DNA from 2 places in the Streptomyces cyanogenus genome. Region 1 is predicted to be linked to the other one. Evidence: riboswitches for the same ligand, from Rfam matches in the RefSeq annotation. Region 1 holds a riboswitch; the other holds the start of a gene.
What was found. A riboswitch is a leader RNA that binds a small molecule or an ion and turns the genes downstream of it on or off. The one in region 1 is predicted to bind cobalamin.
Positions count from the first base shown of each region.

Region 2: another riboswitch for cobalamin. It lies ahead of S1361_RS10150 (cobalamin biosynthesis protein); the one in region 1 lies ahead of nicT (Nickel transporter NicT).

Region 1 covers NZ_CP071839.1:4,650,240-4,655,511, forward strand. Annotated here, with positions in the region: gene thrS (threonine--tRNA ligase) at 1-1,172, shown strand, start outside; gene S1361_RS20900 (nucleoside hydrolase) at 1,292-2,254, shown strand; gene nicT (Nickel transporter NicT) at 2,255-3,337, opposite strand; cobalamin riboswitch at 3,367-3,551, opposite strand; gene S1361_RS20910 (glycoside hydrolase family 13 protein) at 3,723-5,272, shown strand, end outside.
Region 2 covers NZ_CP071839.1:2,274,841-2,280,112, forward strand. Annotated here, with positions in the region: gene S1361_RS10135 (lysozyme) at 1-212, shown strand, start outside; gene S1361_RS10140 (inorganic phosphate transporter) at 356-1,606, shown strand; gene S1361_RS10145 (hypothetical protein) at 1,641-1,868, shown strand; cobalamin riboswitch at 2,096-2,233, shown strand; gene S1361_RS10150 (cobalamin biosynthesis protein) at 2,338-3,282, shown strand; gene S1361_RS10155 (cobyric acid synthase) at 3,279-4,787, shown strand; gene cobN (cobaltochelatase subunit CobN) at 4,784-5,272, shown strand, end outside.

The sequences.
Region 1 (5,272 bases):
ACACCGACCCGCTGATGGGCGCCGGACTGCCGTACTGGCTGCCCGACGGGGCCGTGGTCCGGCACACCCTGGAGGAGTACGTCCGGGACGCCGAACGCCGGGCTGGCTACCGGCACGTCTACTCGCCCGCCCTCGGCAAACGCGAGCTGTACGAGATCTCCGGGCACTGGGACCACTACCGCGACGACATGTACCCGCCGATGCCGCTCGGCGCCGAGGAGGTCGTCCTGCGCCCCAGCCTCTGCCCCCACCACGCCCTGATCTACCGCTCCCGCTCCCGCAGCCACCGCGAACTGCCGCTGCGCATCGCCGAACTCGGCGCCATGCACCGGGCCGAACCGTCCGGCGTGCTGGGCGGCCTGACCCGGGTCCGCGCCATCCACCTCAACGACGCGCACATCTTCTGCACCCCGGACCAGGCGGTCGACGAGGCCCGCGCTGCCCTGGAGCTGATCGCCCGCGCCTACGCCGACCTCGGCATCGAGGCCGTACGCCACCGCCTCTCGCTGCCCGGCCCGGGCGGCAAGTACGTCGCCGGCCCCGAGCTGTGGCGCCGGGCGACCGACCTGCTGCGGGAGGTCCTCGCCGAGGCCGGGGTGGCGTACGAGGAGGCGGCGGGCGAGGCCGCGTTCTACGGCCCGAAGATCGACGTGCAGATCACCGACCCGGCGGGCCGCGAGTCCACCCTGTCCACCGTGCAGATCGACTTCCACCAGCCCGCCCGCTTCGGCCTGCACTACATCGGCGCCGACGGCGCGAAGCACCGGCCGGTGATGGTCCACCGCAGCATCATCGGCAGCGTCGAACGCGCCGTCGCCCACCTCCTCGAAGCCCACGCCGGCGCGTTCCCGGCCTGGCTCGCCCCCGTCCAGCTCGCGGTGCTGCCGGTCGCCGGGGAACACGTCGAAGCGGCCGCGGCGCTCGTCCGGGGGGCGCACGCGCTCGGCCTGCGCGCCGAACTCGCCGGACCGGAGGAGGGCACCCTGGGTGCCAGGGTCCGCGCGGCCCGCCTGGTGCCGTACCAGGCGGTGATCGGCGCCCGGGAGGCCGGCGCCGGGCTGGCCGCCGTACGCCTGCGGGACGGCCGCCGCCCCGGGGCGCTGCCGGTGCCCGACCTGCTGCGCCGGATCACCGAACGGGTGGCGGCACGCGGCCCCGCGCTGTGGGACTGACGGGCCCGCCGGGCCTTGCGGGGGATGCCCGCAGCCCTGGGCCGAGCCGCGGCCCGGCTGCGGGACCGGTCGCGGCGGCCCGGCCTGATCTATCGTCGGCACAACGGAAGGAGTCCGCCGTGACCGGTCAGCCCATCCCCGTGATCATCGACTGCGACACCGGGGTCGACGACGCCCTGGCCCTGCTGTTCGCCGTGCGCCACCCGGGACTCGACCTGCGGGCGGTGACCTGCGTGGCCGGGAACACCGACGTGGACGGGGTGGTCCGCAACACCCTCACCGTGCTGGAACAGGCGGGCGCCCCCGACATCCCGGTGGCGCGCGGCGCCGAGCGGCCGCTGCTGGAGCCCGCCCGCCCGGCCCCGGTGCACGGCGCCGACGGCATGGGCGACCTGGGCCTGCCCGCGCCCGCCCGGACCGCGGTGGCCGTCGACGCCGTCACCCTGCTGCACCGCGAGATCCTCGCCTCCCCGCGCCCGGTCACCCTCGTCCCGACCGCGCCGCTGACGAACATCGCACTGCTGCTGCGCACCCACCCGGAGGTGACCCGGAACATCGAGCGGATCGTGTTCATGGGCGGGGCGGTGAGCACCGGGAACGCCACCCCGGTCGCGGAGTTCAACGTCTGGCACGACCCGGAGGCCGCGGCGATCCTGCTCACCGCCGGGGTGCCGATCACCATGTACGGCCTGGACGTGTTCCGGCAGGTCGTCGTGGACAGCGCCGAGGTGCACCGGCTGCGCACCAGCGCCGAGCCCGGCACCCGCCTGGCCGGCGAACTGCTCGCGCACCGGCCGGCCCACCAGGGCGAGCCGCCGGAGGCGGAGGAGGCGGGCGGTCTCGGCGACGCCGGCGCGGTGTGCGCGGTCGCCGACCCGGCGGGCATCACCACCCGCCTCCTCCCGGTCGAGGTCTCCCTCGCCCCCGGCCCGACCCGCGGCCAGACCGTCGTCGACCGCCGCCCCCGCCTGGGCGAGTCCGAGCTCCACGAGGGCGGCCGCGAACGGGCCCTGGTGGACGTGGCCCTGGAGGTCGACGCGGACCGGTACGTGAAGCTCTACCTGGAGACGGTGCGCCGCTGACTACTCGGCGGCGGTGGCGGAGGCCGTCCAGCGCTCCTCGACCCGGGCCAGCCGCCAGTACGCAAGTGCCGCCGCCCACACCACCACGAACAGGCCGACGATGAGGTAGCCGACGTTGTCCAGGTCGAGGCCGGCGATCCAGCCGGTGACGTCGTCGTGCAGGCCGAACTTCTCGTGCAGGACGCCGACCAGTTCGATGGTGCCGATGAGGAAGGCCACGGCGATGGACAGGCCGGTGATGGCGAGGTTGTAGAAGACCTTGCGGACCGGGTTGGAGAACGCCCACTGGTAGGCGAAGTTCATGAACGTGCCGTCGAGCGTGTCGAACAGGCTCATTCCGGCGGCGAAGAGCAGGGGCAGGCAGAGGATCGCGTACCAGGGCAGCCCGGCCGCCGCGCCCGAGCCCGCCATCACCATCAGCGTCACCTCGGTGGCCGTGTCGAAGCCGAGCCCGAACAGGAAGCCCAGCGGGTACATCTGCCCCGGGCGCGACACGGACCTGGTGAGCCGGCCGAGCACGCGGTTCATGAACCCCCGTGAGTCCAGGTGCTGCTCCAGCTCCTTCTCGTCGTACGCCCCCGCGCGCATCGCCCGGAACACCTTGAGGATGCCGACCAGGGCGACCAGGTTCAGGGCGGCGATGAGATACAGGAACGTCCCGGAGACCGCCGTACCGAGGAAGCCCAGCACCTGGTGGGTGGTGGACCCCTCGTCCGTCACCTTTCCCGCCAGCGAGGTGCCGCCCGCGATGAGCAGCGCCAGCAGCACGACGACACTGGAGTGCCCCAGCGCGAACCAGAACCCCACCGACACCGGCCGCTTGCCGTCGGCCATCAGCTTGCGGGTGGTGTTGTCGATCGCGGCGATGTGGTCGGCGTCGAACGCGTGCCGCATGCCGAGGGTGTAGGCGGTGACACCGAGGCCCACCCCGAACACGTCGGTCCCCACCTGGTAGTGGCGGGGGGCGACCAGGAGGTACAGGATGCCGAAGGCGACGACGTGCAGGGCGACGATCACCGCCATCAGCCCCACCGTCTTGACGGTGTCCTCGCGTCGCCAGCGGAAGGACGCGGCATCGGCCATCGGGTTCACGCTCCAGCACCTCGTGGATCACTTCGTGACGCGCCGTGGCCGGTCTCCTGGCTTACGGGTGCACACGCCCGCCGCCCCTGCCTTCCCGGTCGTACGACCAGTGGCCCGGCGCATGCCGGACGGAACGGGAACTCCCCGATCACAGTGGCGAGGGCCGCGTCGACTTCCCATCGACTTCCCGAACACCACGGCCCGCCCACCGTAGGCGGGCACGCGGTTTCCTGCATAGCCGCGCACCGGCGCGGGTCGGCAAGATCACAAAGGCGGTGCGCCCTTCGCCGGCCCGGGCGCGTGGCGCCGTAGCGCGCGTTCCCTTTCCGGGCAAGGTGGACGGGGTACAGATTCCGTACCGTCGTCCGTCTCCCTGGGAGCCCGTATGGCAGACCTCTCGCCGGACCTCTCGTCCAGGAACCCCGACTGGTGGCGGCAGGCCGTCATCTACCAGGTCTATCCGCGCAGTTTCGCCGACGCCGACGGTGACGGGCTCGGTGACCTGCGGGGCATCGCCGAGCGGATGGACCACGTGGCCGCGCTCGGCGTGGACGCCCTGTGGCTGAGCCCCTTCTACCCCTCCGAACTCGCCGACGGCGGCTACGACGTCATCGACCCGCGCGGGGTCGACGAGCGCCTCGGCACGCTGGACGACTTCGACGCCGTGGTCGCCGAGGCGCACCGGCTCGGGCTCAAGGTCGTCGTGGACATCGTCCCCAACCACACCTCACACCTGCACCCCTGGTTCCAGGAGGCGCTGCGCGCCGGGCCCGGCTCGGCCGCCCGGGAGCGCTACGTCTTCCGGCCGGGGCGCGGGGCGCACGGCGAACTGCCGCCCAGCGACTGGCAGTCGGTGTTCGGCGGCAGCGCCTGGCGGCGGGTGCCGGACGGGGAGTGGTACCTGCACCTCTTCGCACCGGAGCAGCCCGACCTCAACTGGGAGAACGAGGAGGTCCGCGCCGACTTCCGCACCACCCTGCGGTTCTGGTCGGACCGGGGTGTGGACGGTTTCCGCGTCGACGTCGCCCACGGCCTGGCCAAGGACCTCACCGAGCCGCTGCGGGACGTCGGCGACATCGGTGCGACCGGCGAGGAGGCGCTGCCCCGGGTGGCGCCGGGCAGCCACCCGTACTGGGACCGCGACGAGGTCCACGAGATCTACCGCGACTGGCGCAAGGTCCTCGACGCCTACAGTCCGCCCCGCACGGCCGTCGCCGAGGCCTGGGTGCCGGGCGCCCGCCGCGCCCTGTACGCCCGCCCGGACGAGCTGGGCCAGGCGTTCAACTTCGAGTACCTGGAGACGCGCTGGGACGCCGAGGAACTGCGGGACGTCATCACCGCCTCGCTGGCCACGGCCCGGACCGCCGGTGCCTCCGCGACCTGGGTGCTGTCCAACCACGACGTCGTACGGCACGCCTCCCGGCTCATGCTGCCGCCCGGCACCGACCCGGCCGCCTGGCTGCTCTCCCACGGCACCGCGCCCGCGGTCGACCCGGCGGCCGGCCTGCGCCGGGCGCGGGCGGCGACCCTGCTGATGCTGGCGCTGCCCGGTTCGGCGTACCTCTACCAGGGCGAGGAACTCGGCCTGCCCGAGGTCGCCGACCTGCCCACCGAGGTGCTCCAGGACCCGATCTGGGAGCAGACCGGCCATGTCCGCAAGGGCCGCGACGGCTGCCGGGTGCCGCTGCCGTGGACGACGACCGGACCGTCGTACGGCTTCGGGCCCGGGGCGGGCTGGCTGCCGCAGCCGGCGTCGTTCGCGGCGTACGCCGTCGAGGCGCAGGCCGGCGCCGAGGGCTCCACGCTGGAGCTGTACCGCACGGCGCTGCGGCTGCGCCGCAAGCTGCTGGAGGGGGAGACGCTGGCCTGGACGCCGGACGCGCCCGCCGGCGTGCTGGACTTCGCCCGCACCGAGGGCTGGCGCAACGTCACCAA
Region 2 (5,272 bases), 2.4 Mb from region 1:
GGTGGAAGCTGTGCACCGGGAACAGCCGCGCCCTCTCCTCCTCGAACCCCCTGTGGATCGCCCGGCACGGCACCTCGCGGCCGGGGACGCTGCCGGGCGGCTGGCGCTACTGGACCTTCTGGCAGTACGACACCAAGGGCCGGCTGCCGGGTGACCAGAATCTCTTCAACGGCACCCTGAGCCGGCTGCGGGTCCTCGCGCGGGGCCGGTAGCCAAGGGCCGCCTGGGGCGAGGGACACAAGCGGAATCTCTCGCGCGCGTTACTGACACCCTCACGCCCGCCTCAGTTCATCTTCCGTTCACCCAGGTTGCCTACGTTCGACCAGCCAATGACCTCGAACGATTGCCTGGGTAAATGGAAAGCTTCTCGCTGATCCTCGCGATAGTGGTCGTAACCGCTCTCGCGTTCGATTTCACGAACGGTTTCCACGACACCGCGAACGCGATGGCCACCACCATCTCCACAGGCGCTCTGAAGCCGAAGATCGCGGTGGCCATGTCCGCCGTCCTCAATCTTGTGGGCGCCTTCCTCTCCGTGGAGGTCGCGAACACGATCTCCAAGGGTCTCGTCGACGAGACCGGCATCCGTCCCGAGGTCATCTTCGCCGCCCTGGTCGGCGCGATCCTCTGGAACCTGCTGACCTGGCTGGTGGGCCTGCCCTCCAGCTCCTCGCACGCCCTGATGGGCGGCCTGGTCGGCGCCACCGTCGCCTCCGCCGGCTTCGGCGCCGTCCACGGTGACGTCCTGGTCACCAAGGTGCTGCTGCCGGCCGTCGCCGCGCCGATCGTGGCGGGCCTGGCCTCGCTGCTGGCCACCCGGTTCTCCTACGGCATCGGCGGCGGCGCGGACGGCGAGGCCACCCGCAAGGGCTACCGCGTCGGCCAGATCGCCTCCGCCGGCCTGGTCTCCCTGGCCCACGGCACCAACGACGCCCAGAAGACGATGGGCATCATCACCCTCGCCCTGGTGGCCGGCGGCTCCCTCGCCCCCGGCTCCAACCCTCCCACCTGGGTGATCCTCTCCGCCGGCCTGGCCATCGCGCTCGGCACCTACATCGGCGGCTGGCGCATCATCCGCACCATGGGCAAGGGCCTGACCGACCTGGAGCCGCGCCAGGGCTTCGCCGCGCAGACCAGCGCCGCGACCGCCATCCTGGCCTCCTCGCACCTCGGCTTCTCCCTCTCCACCACGCACGTCGTCTCCGGCTCGGTGATGGGCGCGGGCCTCGGCCGCAAGGGCGGTGTGGTCCGCTGGTCCACCGCGACCCGCATGTTCGTCGCCTGGGCGCTCACCCTGCCGGCCGCCGCGCTGGTCGGCGCGGGTGCCGAGTCGGTCACCGGCCTGGGTGACTGGGGCACCGCCGCCGTCGCCGTCTTCCTCGTCGCCGGGAGCGCCGCTATCTGGAAGATCTCCCGCCGCGAGGTCGTCGACCACACCAACGTGGTCGAGGAGACCGGCGAGCCGGCCGGTGTGGTCACCGCCGCCATCGCCGCCGTGACCCCGCCCCCCACGGGCACGGTCACCGAGGACCTGACGGCCACCATCCCGGCCCCGGCCACCGAGCCGGCCCCCGCCCCGGCCGCCCCGCCGGCCGCCGCGGTCTGACCCCGAGCACACGGTTACTGAAGGAAGCATCCCCATGAAGATCGACTGGGCGGCCCTCGGCTCCGTCTTCGGCGTCAGCCTCGCGTTCACGGTGGGCCTGGTGGCCCTGTTCACCCTCGGCGTCAACGGCCTGTCCCGCCGCGAGAAGGCCGCGGCCCAGGGCGGGTCGGCCGCGCTGGCCGTGACCGGTGCGTACGTCTGCTTCGCGGCCTGTGCCGCGGCGGTGGCGTACGGCATCTACCTGATCGTCGCCAAGCCCTGACGGCCTGATCCACCACGTCGGCCCTGCCGGTTCACCGCTCCAGCGGGACCGGCAGGGCTGACGCATGTCCGCGGTGCTCCGGAGCCGTCCGCGTGGACGAAGCCGGCCGTCGAGTTGCCTCCCGGCGAGGGGATTTCGACGCGATCCGGTCGTCCGGCGCCGTCCCGCGTGCCGGCGATGTGGGCCTCAGCACAGTCCGGCGTCCCAGGTCAAAGGCAAGTTGACTGCCGTTCCGGGCCCGTGGTGGACTGCCCAGGCCATGTACGGCGGCAGGAGAGGAAGCCGGTGCGAATCCGGCGCGGTCCCGCCACTGTCACCGGGGAAGAACCCCGGGAGCCAGGAACTCTCACCGCCGATTCACGTCGAACCAGGGCGCGGACACCCTGAGTGAGGACACATATCGCCATGCTCGGCTGCCGATCGAGGACCAGTACCAGGCCCGTTCCTGTCCCCACGGCCGGCTGAGCCGATGGGTGCCGATCGCACATACGCGTACGGCGCCGCCGCCGGCGTTCTCGGGGACCTGCTTCTCGGCGATCCGCGCCGCGGGCATCCCGTCGCCGCGTTCGGCCGGGCGGCGGGCGCCGTGGAAGGCGCGTTGTGGCACGACCACCGCGGCTGGGGCGCCCTGCACACCGCCGTGTGCGCCGGTGGCGCCGTCGCGCTCGGCGCACTGGCCTCATGTGCCGTGCGCCCCTCCCGTACCGCCTCCGTCGCGCTGACCGCCGCCGCCACCTGGGCCGTCGTGGGCGGCACCTCGCTCGCCCGGGAGGCCCGCACCATCGGGCGTGCCCTGGAGTCCGGGGACGTCGAGGCGGCCCGGGCGCGGCTGCCCCATCTGTGCGGCCGGGACCCGCAGGCGCTGGACGCCGACGGCATCGCCCGGGCCGTGGTCGAATCGGTGGCCGAGAACACCTCCGACGCCGTCGTCGGCGCCCTCGTGTGGGGCGCGGTGGCCGGAGTTCCGGGGCTCCTCGGGTTCCGGGCGGTCAACACGCTGGACGCGATGGTGGGTCACAGGTCCGCCCGCTTCCGGCGCTTCGGCTGGGCTTCCGCCCGCCTCGACGACGTCGCCGGCTGGCCGGGGGCCCGGCTGACCGCCGTACTCGCCGCCGCGGCCGGACCGGATCCGCGGGGGGCCCTGCGCGCCTGGAAGGCGGACGCGCGCAAGCACCCCAGCCCCAACGCCGGGCCCGTGGAGGCCTCCTTCGCGGGCGCCCTCGGCGTCCGCCTGGGCGGGACGCTCTCCTACGGCGGCCGGGTCGAGCACCGCCCGGTGCTCAACGGCGCCACCGGACGGCCGGTCCGGGTCACCGACATCGACCGGGCCGTACGGCTCTCCCGCCGCGTCGGCCTGCTCGCCCTCGGCGGCACGCTCGCCGCGCGCCGACTCCTGAAAGGACGCGGGAAGTGAACGGTGGTCTCCTCGTCGCCGGCACCACCTCCGACGCCGGCAAGAGCGTCGTGACGGCCGGCATCTGCCGCTGGCTGGTCCGCCAGGGGGTGAAGGTCGCGCCGTTCAAGGCGCAGAACATGTCCCTCAATTCGTTCGTGACGCGCGAGGGCGCCGAGATCGGCCGGGCGCAGGCGATGCAGGCCCAGGCCTGCCGGATCGAGCCGACCGCGCTGATGAACCCGGTGCTGCTCAAGCCCGGCGGCGAACAGAGCAGCCAGGTGGTGCTGCTCGGCAAGCCGGTGGGCGAGCTGAGCGCGCGCGGGTACCACGGGGGGCGCCAGCAGCGGCTGCTGGGCACGGTGCTGGACTGCCTGGCCGAGTTGCGGGGCACGTATGACGCGGTGATCTGTGAGGGGGCGGGCAGTCCGGCCGAGATCAACCTGCGGCGGACCGACATCGTCAACATGGGGATCGCGCGGAACGCGCGGCTGCCCGTGCTCGTCGTCGGCGACATCGACCGCGGGGGTGTCTTCGCGTCCTTCTTCGGCACGGTCGCCCTGCTCTCGCCGGAGGACCAGGAGCTGGTCGCCGGTTTCCTGGTGAACAAGTTCCGCGGCGACGTCTCCCTGCTGGAGCCCGGCCTGGACATGCTCCGGGACCTCACCGGACGGCGGACGTACGGCGTGCTGCCCTTCCGGCACGGGCTCGGCATCGACGAGGAGGACGGGCTGAGGGTGTCGCTGCGGGGCACGGTCCGCGAGTCCGCGGTCGCTCCCCCGGTCGGTGAGGACGTGCTGCGAGTCGCCGTGTGCGCGATCCCGCTGATGTCCAACTTCACCGACGTGGACGCGCTGGCGGCCGAACCGGGTGTCGTGGTGCGGTTCGTGGACCGGCCGGAGGAGCTGGCGGACGCCGACCTCGTGGTGGTCCCGGGCACCCGCGGGACCGTACGCGCGCTTCGGTGGCTGCGGGAGCGGGGGCTGGCCGACGCCCTCGTCCGGCGGGCCGCGGAAGGACGCCCGGTCCTCGGCATCTGCGGCGGCTTCCAGATCCTCGGCGAGCACATCGAGGACGAGGTCGAGTCCCGCGCCGGAGCCGTCCCCGGCCTCGGCGTGCTGCCCGTCCGGGTGCGCTTCGCCCGCGAGAAGACCCTGACCCGGCCGAGCGGTGAAGCCCTCGGCGAACCCGTGGGCGGCTACGAGATCCACCACGGCGTGGCCACCGTCGACGGCGGCGAACCCTTCCTGGACGGCTGCCGGGTCGGCCGGACCTGGGGGACCCACTGGCACGGATCACTGGAGTCGGACGGCTTCCGGCGGGCCTTCCTGCGCGAGGTGGCCGCCGCCGCGGGCCGCCGCTTCGTGCCCGCGCCGGACACCTGCTTCGCCGCGCTGCGCGAGGAGCAGCTCGACCGGCTCGGCGACCTGATCGAACAGCACGCGGACACGGACGCGCTCTGGCGGCTCATCGAGTCGGGCGCGCCGCAAGGACTGCCTTTCATTCCACCGGGAGCGCCCGCATGAGCACAGTGTTGTTGTTGTCGACCGCCGACACGGATCTGCTGGCGGCCCGGGCCTCCGGCGCCGGTTACCGCATCGGCAACCCCACCCGGGTCGACGTCGCCGAGGAGCTGCCGGGCCTGATCGAGGGCGCGGACGTCGCCGTCGTACGGCTGCTGGGCGGCAAGCGGGCCTGGGAGGACGGGCTGGCCGCGCTGCGGGCGGCCGGCATCCCGACCGTGCTGCTGGGCGGCGAGGCCGTGCCGGACGCCGAGCTGATGGCCGAGTCGTCGGTGCCGGCCGGTGTGGTCGCGGAGGCGCTGAAGTACCTGGTCGAGGGCGGCCCCGCGAACCTGCTGGAGCTGTCCCGGTTCCTGTCGGACACCGTGCTGCTGACCGGTGAGGGCTTCGAGGAGCCGCGCAGCATGCCGGAGTTCGGCGTGCACGGCGCGTACGAGGTCCGGGGCGACCGCCCGACCGTGGGCGTCCTGTTCTACCGGGCGCACGAA